2 regions of the Bacterioplanoides pacificum genome follow, and region 1 is predicted to be linked to the other one. Evidence: predicted binding sites of a transcription regulator. Region 1 holds the regulator's gene; the other holds the start of a gene.
What was found. The regulator FliA, encoded in region 1, starts transcription of late flagellar genes. The targets are predictions, from matches to a motif close to CTAAAGTTNNNNNNNNNNCNGCCGATA.
Positions count from the first base shown of each region.

Region 1 (7,464 bases):
CGTCAGAAATCTGCTCTTTAGTGGAGAAACCCGGAGCAAAAATCAGGTTATAACATTCGTTTTCGGTCAGGCGATCCGCGGCGTCCTGGTCCATCAGACCTTTTTCCACCGCCTTACGGCGTAATACTTCAGCATCCATACCACCGCCATCATCCTGAATGATCAACAGAATGTGATCCCCTTCCTGCTCTGCCGAAAGCACAACGGTACCAACTCTGGGCTTACCATCCTGCTCCCGCTGATCCGGCATTTCCACACCATGATCGACAGCATTACGCACTAAGTGAACCAAAGGATCAGCCAACGCCTCGACCAGATTTTTATCCAGATCGGTTTCTTCACCGCGTAATTCGAGATTGATTTCTTTTTTCAACTGACGAGCCAGATCCCGTACAACCCGGGGGAAACGGCCGAATACTTTTTTGATCGGCTGCATCCGGGTTTTCATCACGGAGGCCTGTAAATCACCCGTGACAACATCCAGATTGGCAACGGCCTTAGCCATCGATTCATCATTACTTTCCAGCCCCAGACGCACCAGACGGTTACGCACCAGAACCAGCTCCCCCACCATGTTCATAATGTCGTCAAGGCGTTTGGTATCAACCCTGACCGTCGTTTCCGCAGCCGGAGCGTGTTCTTTTTCAGGCGGACGTTTGGCGGCGGGCTTTGGTGCTTCTTTAGCAACCGCTGCAGCAGGTTTTGCCGGAGGCTGGGGTTCTGGCTTAGGCTGGGCAGGGGGTTGGGCAGCAGCTGGTTTCTCGACTGCTGGTTTCTCGACTGCAGGTGTTTCTGTTGCTGGTGCTGCCGCCGCCGGTTCAGCGGACGTGGTCGCTGAATGCTTCCCTTTACCGTGCAACCGATCCAGTAACTCTTCGAATTCTGAGTCGGTGATCAGATCATCACCACCGTCAGGTGTTGCCGGGGCCACACTGCCGGTTGCTGTTTCACCAGCGTCAGCTGTGCTGCTTTCCTGCTGCACGTCCGACGCACTGACGTGTTTACCTTTACCATGAATCTGATCAAGCAGCGCTTCAAACTCTTCTTCGGTAATTTCATCATCCTCTCCGTCATCACTGGAGGAGCTGACATCAATAAAATCATCATTGTCGTCAAAGAGTTCGGCACCGGAATCAGTTTCCGGCGCTGTCGGAGCCGGGGCATCAGTATTGTCATCCAGCGCATCAAGCAATTGCTCAAACTCATCATCGGTAATATCACCGGAGTCTTCTGCAGCAGGGGATTCCACCACCGACGGAGGAACCGCTTCTGGCTCACTAACCGGGGTTTCACTGACGGGGTCGGCGGCTGGTGCTTCATCGGCACTGACCGGCAATGCCAGCTGATGCAGACGCTCGATCAGCGCCGGATCCGCTGATTCCGGCTCAACACCTGAACGCACACTCTCGAACATTTCATTAACGCTGTCGAGTGCCTGTAAAACCACATCCATTAAGTCTGGGTTAACACCGCGATTACCATTACGCAGCGTATCAAATACATTTTCCGCTGCATGGCAGCAGTCCACTAAAGGATTAAGCTGCAGAAAGCCAGCGCCGCCTTTAACGGTGTGGAATCCCCGGAAAATTGCATTCAGTAAATCATTATCATCGGGGCGTTGCTCAAGATCGACGAGCTGCTCGGAGAGCAATTCCAGAATTTCTCCGGCCTCAACCAGAAAGTCCTGGAGTATTTCTTCATCTGCATCGAAACTCATCCGTTAGCTCCTTTAAAAGCCAAGACTGGATAACAAATCATCAACATCATCCTGACTACTCACTACATCATCACTGCTTTTATTAATCTGCGGGCCTTCGGCAGCAATATCCGCTCCCTCCTGATCTGCTGATTGTTCTGTTGCAGTGTCTAAATCTGAATGGGTAATCCCCGTAATGGAATCAACATGGCCGGCCATAGCCACCAGATTTACCAGACGGATCTCCACATCCCTTACCAGCTCTGCCACTTTATGAATGACTTGTCCGGTAAGGTCCTGAAAGTCCTGCGCCAGCATGATGTCGGATAGCTGTCCCTGCAGTTTATGAGACTGTAATGCGCTGTCTTTCAGAAACGAATTAATGGATTTCGATAAAGCCCGGAATTCATCCGGCTTCAGTTCTTTATTGAGAAAACGCTGCCACTGGTGTGACAACTCCTCTGCCCGACTGTTGATATCAGACGCCAACGGCAGACTGGCATCGACCAGATCCATAGTGCGATTGGCCGACTTATCCGTCATTTCAACAACATAGGCCAGCTTGTCGGTTGCATGTTCAATTTCTGAGCCTGCTCCCACAGAGTCAATTCTCAGATTTTTGATGGATTCATGCAGCGCCCGCGTCAGTCGGCCAATTTCGTTATAAAGCGTTTGATCCCGCAGTTGATTCAGGTCGTTTACTAACGCAACGGCTTTCCCCAAATCGCCACTTTCCAGCTGTAGCAGCATATTTTCTGCCAGCGATTTGATTTCCGAGCCTACTGCAGCGTCATCCGTATTTGATTTGATGTCTGCCATCGGTTCGCCTTCCCGTCAGCCTTCGACGCGTTCAAAAATTTTATCAATTTTTTCTTTCAGAACGGCCGCAGTAAAAGGCTTCACAACATAACCATTCACGCCAGCCTGGGCTGCCGCTACGATTTGGTCGCGTTTGGCTTCTGCCGTTACCATCAGTACCGGCAGGGTTTTAAGGCGCTCATCTGCGCGCACTTTTTTCAACAGATCCAGGCCCGTCATTCCCGGCATGTTCCAGTCGGTTACCAGAAAATCAAAGTCACCGTTTTGCAACATCGGGAGCGCCGTGGTGCCATCATCCGCTTCCGCGGTGTTGGTAAACCCCAGATCACGCAGTAAATTTTTGACAATACGCCTCATCGTAGAAAAATCATCAACGATGAGAATCTTCATATTTTTGTCCAAAACGACCTCCACTAGTCGACTTTGTATATTCCAAGTCGTTACTAAGAATTAGTGTAGACCCTGTTATCGCTTTATCCAGAAAGAGATTGTGGCAATAGCGGATATCGGGAAATAATTTATCAGGAACCCGACATTACTCAGGTTTCCTTCAAAATCAGGGAGTTAGAGAAGTGAAACAAAGTAGAAAATCAGTTAAGCCAATCGGATAACCGGGCACGCAGACGGGCAGCAGCCTGGCTGTGTAACTGACTCACACGACTCTCACTTACCCCAAGCACGGCCCCGATCTCTTTCAGGTTCAGTTCTTCGTCATAATATAACGCCAGCACCAGCTGCTCTCGCTCAGGCAGGCCCTTAATCGCTTCAGCCAGGTGTTGCTGGAAAGCCCCTCGCTCGATGCCTTCCAGCGGATTCGGATTTTCTCCGGCAAACACATCAGCGCCAGCGTCATTTTTTTCCAGCACTTCTTCATAGCTGAATAAACGGCAACCGGCACTGTCCTGCAGAATAGCGTGATATTCCTGCTGTGAGATGCCCAGATGTTCCGCCACCTCACCGTCTTCAGCATCCCGCCCTTTGATACTTTCAACCTGCTTAATCGCTTCGGAGATGCGCCGGCTGTTGCGATGCACAGAACGTGGCGCCCAGTCTCCACGACGAATTTCGTCCAGCATCGAGCCACGGATACGAATACCGGCATAAGTCTCAAAACTGGCACCTTTGCCCCCATCATACTTACGCGATGCTTCCAGCAGGCCAATCATACCCGCCTGAACCAGGTCTTCCAGCTGCACACTCTCAGGCAAACGCCCCAACATATGATGAGCGATGCGCTTCACTAAGGGAGCGTGCTGGCGCACCAGCTCGTCCGCGTTATTATTCTGAACTTCGGTATACACCAGACAACTTCCAGCTACCACAAATCAAGCCCCGGTTTCCTGTACCAGGCGGTCAACAAAAAACTCCAGATGACCGCGAGGAGTCGATGGCAACGGCCAGGAATCCACTTTTTTAGCCAGCGCCCGGAAAGCCGTCGCAGCCTTCGAGCGCGGGTACGCATCCACAACGGCTTTTTGCCGCTGCACCGCCCGTTTAACGGCATCATCCTGAGGAATAGCGCCGACATATTGCATCGCTACATCGAGAAAACGGTCGGTTACCTTGGTCAGCTTACCAAATAACGCGTTACCTTCCTGTGGAGAGCGCACCATGTTGGCAATAATACGGAAACGGAATACACCGTAATCACGATTCAGCAATTTAATCTGAGCATACGCATCGGTGATTGATGTCGGTTCATCAGTGACCACCATCAGAACCTCCTGAGCAGCCCGCACAAAACTCATGACGGTATCGGAAATACCGGCGGCCGTATCAACAATCAACACGTCAACATCATCGCCAATATCACTGAATGCCTGAATCAGACCCGCGTGCTCCATACTGTTCAGCTGAGACAACTTCTGAGTTCCTGAGGACGCCGGAACAATACGAATACCACCCGGGCCACGCACCATCACTTCGCGCAGGTCACATTCACCCTGCAGTACATTTTCGATGGTTTTATTGGAGCTGATACCTAACAGAACATCGATATTGGCGAGGCCCAGATCGGCATCCAATACGACGACGCGCCGGCCCATTTCGGCCAGTGCAATTGCCAGGTTCACCGATACATTACTTTTGCCAACACCACCTTTACCACCGGTGACAGCGATTACTTGTACGGGATGCCTAGACATTCTCGATTATGCTCCTTGTTGGAAACGGGATTGAGTGGCCAGATGCATCGCATCCGCTGCCTGCCAGCGGGTACGTGCCATTCTTGCCATTTGTTCAGCCAGCTGCACCAGTTTAGCGGCATCCGGATAATGCACATCATCCGGTATATGCGGCCCATCAGTAACCAGTGTCACCGGCAGCTTGGTTAACGCTGCCACACTCATCGCCGGGCCCAGACTGAAACACTCATCCAGTTTGGTAAATACACAGCCGACCAGGCCAGCTGCTTTAAAATGTTCGTAGTTTTCCTGCAGGCAACGCCCCTGACTGGTCAGAGGCAGTACCAGCAATTTTTTCAGGCCAGCACCCGTTCTTTTAAGCATAGACAATTGTGTCTGAAAATGTGGGTCCTGACTGGCTAAACCGGCACTATCAATCAGTACCAGCTTTTTATTCTGGGTTTTCAGCAGCGCCGCTTTAAGATCTTTTTCGTTACCGACCTTATGCAACTCCACACCTAATAAACGGGAAAAAGTGCCAATCTGATCATGAGCAGCAACGCGGTAGTTATCGAGCGTGATCAGGGCAACGGAGTCAGCCCCGTGGTGAATCACAAACTGCGCCGCCAGCTTACCAATGGTTGTGGTTTTCCCGGCACCGGTCGGACCAACCAGCGCATAACGACCACCGCGTTCAAATAACTCCGGCGCCGCCACCGGTAAATCACGGGCAATCAGTTTCAGCGCCTGTTGCCAGGCCTGCTCCACCGATTGCTCATCACTGATCTGGCTGGCGATGCGATCCGCCCAGGCGGGCTCCAGGCCAACATCCTGACACCGCTGCCACAACTGCGATTGTTGCCAGGTCAGCGGTCGGCTGGTATCCCAGGCACTGCCCTGGTGGCTGACCATCCAGTTTTTGAGCTCACGTAATTCACCACTCATCGCGTGAATAACATTATTGTAGTGTGCCTCACGCCCGGCCTGATCCACGGCATCATCACCACTTTCCAGCCCGGCTTGTGGCGCGCGATCATCGCTGTAACGTTTGTCTTTTAAGCCCTGCAGCACATCTTTCAGGCCCGCCGACGAGCTGACATCCGATTGCCGGGCATAATCCAGCCGCTGCTCACGTTCCTGACTGCCCTGCTGACGGCTGGCTTTGGCTGCCTCCAGCTCACGCTGTAATTCCAGCTGACGCTCTACCTCCGGATTTTCGGTGCTTTCTCCGGTCTGGTAATCCAGCGCTGCCACCACCTCAAAACCATCGTCGACTTTTTTGCTCGACATAATGACCGCATCAGCCCCCAGCTCCTGCGACACCTTGCGCAGCGCGAGTTGCATATTAGCAGCGACGAAGCGTTTTACTTTCATAGTCAGACTCCGGTCATCCAGCGGTTCATTAACAACCTATTCGTTACATCAATTATTCTGAGCGCCTACGTTGGCAACAATCGTAATGCTCTTGTTATCCGGTATTTCCTGATACGCCAGCACAGTCAGAGACTCAATGCCGTTACGGATAAACTCAGCCATCGCAGCCCGCAGTTGCGAGGTCACCAGCAACACCGCCGGACGACCCGCGACTTCCTGCTCCTGAGCCGCTTCTGCAAGAGAGCGTTGCAGGTTTTCTGCCATACCCGGTTCGAGGATCAAACCGTATTGCGCGCCTTGCTGTGCACTCTGCTGAAGAGTCTTAAGCAACAACTGTTCCAGCCCTGGTTCCAGCGTGATGACCGGCAGCTCATCCTCATTACCAAAGACGTTTTGGACAATCATGCGGGATAACGCCAGACGAGCGGCAGACACCATGGTGGCGGTATCTTGACTCTGACCGCCCATATTCGCCAAAGACTCGGCGATTGAACGCAGGTCACGTACCGGCACTCCTTCTTTTAACAGTGACTGCAGTACATTCAGCAACTGGCTGACACTGACGGTATTCGGCACCAGTTCTTCCGCCAGTTTCGGGGAGGTTTTAGCCAACATATCCACCAGCTTCTGCACATCTTCGTGGCCGATCAGCTCGTGTGCGTGCTTCTGTAATTTCTGATTAATATGAGTCGCCACCACAGTACTGGCATCCACCACGGTATAACCCAGCGTCTGGGCACGATCCTTTTGTTCCGCATCGATCCAGAAAGCTTCCAGGCCAAAAGCCGGATCACGAGTTGCCAAACCATCAATTTTGCCAAACACCTGGCCCGGATTAATCGCCAGCTCACGCTCGGGGTAAATCTCCGCTTCGGCCAGCGTCACCCCCATCAGGGTTACCCGGTATTGATTCGGCATCAGATCCAGATTGTCGCGGATATGCACCGACGGCATCAGAAAACCCAGATCCTGCGATAACTTACGCCGCACGCCCTTGATGCGATTGAGTAACTGCCCACCCTGATTTTTATCCACCAATGGGATCAGACGGTAACCCACCTCCAGGCCAACCCGGTCAACCGGTTCCACGTCATCCCAGCCCAGTTCTTTCACTTCCATTTGTTTGATTGCGGCTTCCGCCTGCTGCTGTGGCGCCGCCAGCGCATTGCCCGCCTCAGCACCGGCACCCGCAGCCGCCACTCTGGGCTGAGTACCAAAGCGCTGGGCGATGGCGTCGCCCAGCTTGCCACCTTCTTTTTTCCAGTGAGATAAATACGCCGCTGCCGCTGCCGCAAACGCGGCACTGAGAAATACAAAGTGTGGCATCCCTGGCACCACCCCCATCAGAAACAACAGCCCGGCCGTTACTCCCAGGGTTCTGGCAGAACCAAACACCTGGCCCATCACCTGGTCACCCATGCCTTCTTCACTGCCATTACGAGTCACCATGAT
Region 1 is NZ_JBHRYB010000015.1:109,777-117,240, reverse strand. It holds gene ACFOMG_RS15460 (chemotaxis protein CheA) at 1-1,717, opposite strand, end outside; gene ACFOMG_RS15455 (protein phosphatase CheZ) at 1,730-2,515, opposite strand; gene cheY (chemotaxis response regulator CheY) at 2,531-2,905, opposite strand; gene ACFOMG_RS15445 (RNA polymerase sigma factor FliA) at 3,106-3,837, opposite strand; gene ACFOMG_RS15440 (MinD/ParA family protein) at 3,841-4,659, opposite strand; gene flhF (flagellar biosynthesis protein FlhF) at 4,666-6,012, opposite strand; gene flhA (flagellar biosynthesis protein FlhA) at 6,061-7,464, opposite strand, start outside.

Region 2 (7,464 bases), on a different contig from region 1:
CAGCTGGCGCTTTATCTGGCAAAATCCACAAACACTCACGAGGAAATTCAAGCACTTATGTCCGGTGGAATGGCGGAACTTCGCGACTCAGGCATTATGATTCAGCTGGCTTATCAGGCAATGTTAAGCATGGAGCTGGACGTCGGCGAGGTGTGTCAGCGGTTGGGGATTACACCGCAGTTGCTGGAGGACCGGCATGTGCGTACCCCACATGATGCTCAGGTCATTTTCTGGAACGTGATGGAAGAGGTCAGTGGTGACTCTGATATCGGTCTGCACCTGGGCGAACATATGCCGGTATACAAGGGCCAGGTTTTACAATACCTGTTCCTGTCCAGCCCAACCTTCGGAGAAGGGCTTAAACGGGTGTTGAATTACCAGCGACTGCTGAGTGATGCATCTCAGGCGAGCATTGGTATTGAAGGAAATGAGGCTTATATTCTGGTCGACAGCGCCAGCGACAAGGTGGCTACGGTAAAACATCTGTCGGAGTGTATGTGCCTGGGGCTGATCCGTTTTTTCCAATATGTCACCGACGACGCTTTTAAGCCGTCCCGTATTCACTTTCCTCATGCGGCGCCGGCGGATGATGCTGAGCACCAGCGTATATATCAGTGCCCGGTAACTTTTGCTCAGACCGATGTGCGGATTTATTTTGATACCGCTTTACTCGCGCTGCCGTCTTCCCATGCGGAGCCAGAGTTGTTGCAGTTGCACGAAAAGCTGGCCAGTGAACATGTTGCCAAACTGGAACGGCAGGATGTGGTGTCCCGGGTTTACAAGGTATTTGGCGAGGTGCTGGAAACCGGGCAGGTGAATCTGGATGACGTTGCTGCCCGGCTGGATATTAAACCACGCACTTTACGCACCCGTCTGACCGAAGCCGGTACCAATTTTAATCAGCTGCTGGCTGACTATCGTTGCAACCTGGCGAAACGGCTGTTGTCGGGTACCGATGAAAGCATTGATGAAATTGTTTATCTGACCGGCTTTTCTGAACCAAGCACCTTTTACCGGGCCTTCAAGCGCTGGACTCAGCAGACGCCGGTTGAATATCGGAATCAACGGAAACAAACCACTTTCTGAGTGTTAAAGCGGTTGTTCGCCGGGAGAAGCAGCGATTCAGATGGTGTAACTGTTTCTTTTTACTCACAGAACTGTTTAATTTTTGATCTTTATTTTCACCGTGTGAAGCGGCATCTTGGTATCTCGTTCTGAGTACCGAGGTGTTTTATGTCTGCTGAAAAACTGTCCCTGATTCAACCACTGATTGACCACTTGCTGGCACGTGGTGATATCCATGAATGGCGTACATCGCTGGCAGATCACGGTGTGTTGTCGCTGGAAGAAACCATGGCGCTGGATGAGATGGCGTGTCGTGCGGCATTTAAAGTGATGAAAACCACCCAGCTGATGTATGCAACCACCCGCGAGTTGCTGGATGAGCTGGAGAAACAACATGTGACCTGGTCGGTGAATTTGCAGGATGATTTTCAGCAAGGCGCCATTTGTTACTGAAGCCGTGAGTTCCTGTTCTGAGCAGCCTCTGGACCTTTTCGGGTGCAGAGGCTTTTTTGTTGGCAAAAAGGGCGTTTTCGGGCTAAAGACGCAACATCGCTGGCCGATAACCTGATTCAGGCACTGACGATCGGAGGCGGTTATGGCTATTTCTCTCAATCCCCAGCAATTTGGTTTTCTGCAATCGCAGTCGGCGCAGCAGCCGAATCGTGCATCTGCGGCGGGTGTCAGCCAGCCATTAGCAAACGAACTGGTTAATGGCGAGCGTCAGTCCGCGCAACAAACTGCCAGCAACATGCTGGGCTTTATCGGTAATGATATTGAGCGCCTGCGCGCTTCCGGTGCCAGCAGTGAGCGGATTGCTGAGCGAATTGCTGCCGCCCGTGATGGCGTAGCGCGTGGTTATGCTGAGGCTGAATCGATTCTCGAAAGCCGCGGCTTGTTAACCGATGAACTGAAGGAAGAAATTGCCGCTGGCCGGGCTCAGATTGAAGACGGGATTAACCGTCTGGAGCAGGGCGAAAGTCTGCAACCTGAAGCCAGCCCGGCGTTGCTGGCCAGTGCTACGCAGTTGCAGGTTGCGAACTCCTTTTCGCTGCAGGTAATGACCCGGGATGGTGACAAAGTCAGTGTGTCATTTGCCCAGTCGGAAGCGCGCTCCGGGTATCAAGCTGGCGGAGAGCTGGGTTTCAGCAGTGTCAGTCAGTCTGGTTGGCAGATGTCGGTGGAGGGGGAGCTGGATGACGCCGAGCAGCAGGCACTGGCGGGATTATTCGAATCCGCTCAAGATCTGAGTGAGCGGTTTTTCGGTGGTGATCTGGGGGGCGCGTTGCAACAGGCAATGGACCTGGGGTTTGATGGTACGGAGCTGGCGTCGATGAGCCTTAACCTGACTCAGAAAACTGTGGTTGCCTCCACCCGGGCCTACTCGGACATTCAGCCACAGTTACCGACGGAACAACTGGAAGGCTTAAAATTCCCGCTGGCGTCTTATATCGACGCTTACCAGCATGCCATTGAACAGGCCTCGGCGTTGCAACAACCGGAAACCACACTGCAGGATCTGGTGAACAACCTGTTACCCCAGGAGGAGCGGATGCCCATCTGGGATCGTTTCCATGAAGGATTGGCACAGCTGAGTGGTCTGACGGCGGAATCCCCAACTCAGGTCTGATTTAGTTTCGCTGCTGAGGCGGACGTTGCCGCTATTCGTCGCTATAATAAAAGGCGTTTTAGCGGAGGAATAACATGGCCTACGTTTTGTATGGCACCAGTGCCTGTCATTTATGTGAGCTGGCCCAGCAGGTAATTGTTGAGGTAGCGACGAAAGTGTCCATGGACGTGTATCTGGAAGATATCAGTGAATCAGACACGCTGGTTGAACAATACGGTACCCGTATCCCCGTATTAAAAGAAGAACACAGTGGCCGGGAACTGAACTGGCCGTTTAATCATTCTGAATTGTTCGCCTGGCTTAATCTCAGGGACTCAACATCATAAGGGGAATTCCCATGCGTTCTGCATTGGCTGTATTGCTGACATGTATCGGCCTGGCTGGCTGCTCTTCCAATCCATTATCACCGACCGGAGAGGCAATTTATTACGCGCTGCAAACTGATACCAGTCTGCGCAGCTGGGTGGATGCCTGTACCGGTGTCAGCAGTGAAGCAAAGCAGCAGGCGCTGATGACTCAGAAAAACTGGTGGAAACGAAACGGTGCTTTTGTTGAGAGTGCTGATTTTGGCCTGGCGTATGACCTGGTGACAGTGACCGACGAGCGCGCTGAAACCGGCGCTCGCCTGGCCATGGCGCTGACCTGGCAGGTGGTGGAAACCGCTGAGCAGGAAGTGCAGGAACTGATGCAGAATACCAGCGATCGTGAGCAGTTATGCCGTGGCATTATGACGCAATACAGTGAGGGTGAACGCGACCTGCGTGGTAATGAGTCGCTGTACAATAACCTGGTGGCGCTGCAGCGTCGTTCTCAGAGTCAGGGGAAAGAACTGGCGCTGAAAAAGGCATCGGTCGAACAACGAACCGGACGGGTATACGGGCGTTCGTTTTATGTGGTGGAAAAAATGGCGCGTCGTCAGGGCTGTCCGGGGGCTGAGGTGCAACTGCTGAAAAATGCCTGGCCACATGAGGTATACGATGCCCGTTGTCCGGACGGCAGCTATCTGATTGCCCGTTGTGAGTGGGGTAACTGCCTGATTGCGGAATAATCTGCCAGTCTGGTCGTTATAAAAAAGGCCTCCGACCATTTGTGGTTGGAGGCCTTTTGTTATCTGTCGTGTTTGATTAAGGTTTGTCGTTTGCCTGGCTGACGCTGATGCGGTCACGGTTTTTTGCGACCAGTGCTTCACCAATGCCTTTAACCAGTACCAGTTCTTCCGCTGAGGTAAACGGGCCTTTTTGCTCGCGGTAAGCAACGATGGCATTGGCTTTGGTCTCTCCGATGCCATTCAGCATCGTCAGCTCTTCGGCGCTGGCGCTGTTAATATCAATCGGGGTTGCGGGTTGTTCGGCCAGGCTGTTGATTGATGCCAGTACAAACAACGCGGTGAGGGCTGATTTTACGATCCATTTCATTGTTGTTACTCCTTTTTTCCTGAAGGGAAGCCTCAACTTAACAGCTCGTCAGAAACGAAAAAATCCGGGAAAAGTATCATTTTAAACGATGCCTTTCTCGGATTTAGGTATGACAAATAACGCTGTTTTATAACAGAAAAATCAGCTCTTTTTCTTTTTCGCCGGTGCTTTTTTAGCGGCTTTTTTCTTTTCTGTTACGACCCAGGTATTGTCGACAAAATGAGCGGTCCAGCCAGTGGCTTTGCCGTTTTCATCCTCTGTCATCACATATTGCTCTTTGGTCTTACGGCTGTAGCGAATAACGCTGGGATTACCATCATTATCGGCCCGAGGAGCATCCAGCAGGTAGTGATATTTTTGTGGTAACTCAGCCTGGTGTGATAACAGCTCAGCCACTTGTGGAGCCCGGGTCTCACGGTTTTTAGGGAACTGGCTGGCGGCCAGGAATAAGCCGGCGGCGCCATCGCGCAACACATAAGTGTCGTCGACTTTCTGGCACTGAAGCTCCGGCATCGGAATCGGATCCATTTTAGGCGGTGCCGCTTCGCCGCTTTTCAGTAATTTCCGGGTGTTTTTACACTCGTCATTGGTACAGCCAAAATATTTGCCAAAACGACCGGATTTGAGCTGCATTTCACTGCCGCAGCGATCACATTCCAGTGTCGGACCATCGTAACCTTTAATTTTGAACTGACCTTGTTCGACTTCAAAACCGCTGCAGTCCGGGTTATTACCACAGATATGCAGTTTGCGGGTTTCGTCCAGCAGGTAGCTGTCCATCGCTGCGTCACAGATCTGGCAGCGACGTTTGTCCATCAGACGACGGCTTTCGGCTTCTTCATCCTCGTCGGCGGTGATGGCTTCATCGCCGGGGATCAGGTTCAGTGTTTGTGTGCAGCGTTCTTTGGGCGGCAGGCTATAGCCTGAACAACCGAGAAATACGCCGGTGGAGCCGGTACGGATCTGCATGTGTCGGCCACACTTCGGGCAGTCGATATCGGTGTCGACCGGTGAATTCGGGCGCATGCCCTGTTCACTTTCGGCGGTTTCGAGTTGTTGCTGGAAATCCTGGTAAAAGTTATCCAGTACTTCGGTCCAGTTGATGTCGCCATCGGCAATATCATCCAGCTTTTCTTCCATATTGGCGGTAAAGCTGAAATCCATCAGTTCGTCGAAGCTTTCGACCAGACGACTGGTAACGATATCGCCCATCTTTTCTGCGTAAAAACGCCGCCCTTTAAGGCTGACGTAACCACGTTCCTGGATGGTGGAGATGATCGATGCGTAGGTCGACGGTCGGCCAATGCCACGTTTTTCCAGCTCTTTAACCAGTGCCGCTTCTGAAAAGCGGGGGGCCGGTTTAGTGAAGTGTTGCTTTGGTTGCAGTTCCTGCAGGTCGAGTTTTTCGCCCTGAGCCACATCCGGCAATACCCGGTCGTCGTCACTTTTACTGACCGGAGGCAGCACTTTCAGGTGGCCATCAAAACGAATAACACGGCCGCGGGTTTTCAGGTCGTAGTCAGCCGCTGCCACTGTAATGGTGGTGCTGGTGAATTTGGCATCAGTGGTCTGACAGGCGACAAAACGGCGCCAGATCAGGTCGTATAAACGTTCGGCATCCGGTTCCATTTTGTTCAGGTCGCCCGGACGCAGTTTGACGTCCGATGGCCGGATCGCTTCGTGCGCTTCCTGTGCACCTTCTTTGCTGCTGTACAGACGCGGCTGCTCTGGCAGGTAATCGTCACCCAGCTTGTCAGCGATATAGCCACGCACACTGTCGATGGCATCCTGACTCAGGTTGGTTGAGTCGGTACGCATATACGTGATGTAACCGGCTTCGTACAGACGCTGGGCCAGTGTCATGGTTTTTTTAACGCTGAAACCCAGCCGGGTACTGGCGGCCTGCTGCAGTGTTGAGGTAATAAAAGGGGCGGCCGGTTTAGAGCTGGTCGGTTTGTCTTCGCGGCTTTTAACAATAAAGTCAGCGGCGCGCAGGGTGTCCAGTGCCGACAGGGTATCGGTTTCGTTGGTCGGACGGAACTCCGCCCCCTGGTATTTGACCACCTGAGTACGTAATTCAGTGCCGTCGGCGGTGGTCAGTTCGGCAAATGCTTCCCAATATTCTTCCGGGATAAAGGCACGGATCTCGCGCTCGCGCTCCACGATCAGGCGTACGGCAACGGATTGCACCCGGCCAGCAGACAGGCCCCGGGCCACTTTCGCCCACAGCAGTGGCGATACCATGAAGCCGACCACACGGTCGAGGAAGCGACGCGCCTGTTGGGCATTTACCCGGTTCATATTCAGCTCAGACGGCTGCTCGAAGGCACTCTGAATCGCTTTGCGGGTAATTTCGTTAAATACCACGCGCCGGTAATCTTTATCTTTTTCACCAATGATTTCCCGCAGGTGCCAGGCAATGGCTTCCCCTTCGCGGTCCAAATCCGTTGCGAGATAGATATGGTCGGCGTCTTTGGCCAGGCGTTTGAGCTCATCAACCACCTTTTCTTTGCCCGGTAACACCTGATAGTTGGCCTGCCAGCCGGACTCAGGATCAACCCCCATACGACCAATCAGCTGCTCTTTGGCTTTACGCTTTTTATGGGCGGCCTTTTCTTCAGGCGACATTTTACGCGTCAGCGCAGCTTGTCGGGCCCGTTCTTTGGGGTCGGTGGTTTTGCCTGAACCTGAGGTAGGCAGATCGCGCACATGACCGACACTGGACTTAACGATGTAGTCTTTGCCCAGATATTTATTAATGGTTTTGGCCTTAGCAGGCGATTCCACAATTACCAGCGATTTGCCCATTTCCTTTGAATTACCCTTGTTGTTGACACTGCCAGTCGCTAAGAGGCGACACTTTAATGGCAACCCCCGGGGGGTGGTCAAGCCTCTGTTCGATATTATTGTCGCTACGTCACAGCCAATCATTGCTAAACTGTTCACAGCGAAGGCTTAACAGGAATAGCACAGTTTTGGGGGGATTTGACAGTTTATGTCTGCAATTGGATTGGTGGTAGCGATTGCTTTACCGGTAATGCTGGTGCTTTTGGGACTGGTGGTCGCCGGGCGACGGCAGCAGGCACAGCATCAGAAACGGTCGCAGGCGCGGGCCATAAAAACCGCCGCGGACGACTTGCTGGAGGCGCTGGAATTTCTGATGCTGGTCGATGGCTTTAAGGAGTTGCAGCTGGTGGTACTCGACCGGGTGGCCTATTTTTATCAGCGTTATCAACAGGCGTTGCCGGAAAACGATACGCTGCAATCACGTGATGAACTGGATGTCGAACAATACCGCCAGAAAATAGAAGCCGCTGGCCGTGTGCGTAAAGTATTGAAAAGTGATCGCGAAATCCG
Region 2 is NZ_JBHRYB010000005.1:273,104-280,567, forward strand. It holds gene ACFOMG_RS05895 (AraC family transcriptional regulator) at 58-1,086, shown strand; gene ACFOMG_RS05900 (hypothetical protein) at 1,234-1,518, shown strand; gene ACFOMG_RS05905 (DUF5610 domain-containing protein) at 1,661-2,692, shown strand; gene ACFOMG_RS05910 (glutaredoxin family protein) at 2,767-3,018, shown strand; gene ACFOMG_RS05915 (hypothetical protein) at 3,030-3,740, shown strand; gene ACFOMG_RS05920 (ComEA family DNA-binding protein) at 3,817-4,107, opposite strand; gene topA (type I DNA topoisomerase) at 4,249-6,915, opposite strand; gene ACFOMG_RS05930 (hypothetical protein) at 7,103-7,464, shown strand, end outside.
Region 2: the regulator FliA is predicted to act here: its motif matches at 1,601-1,627, upstream of ACFOMG_RS05905 (DUF5610 domain-containing protein).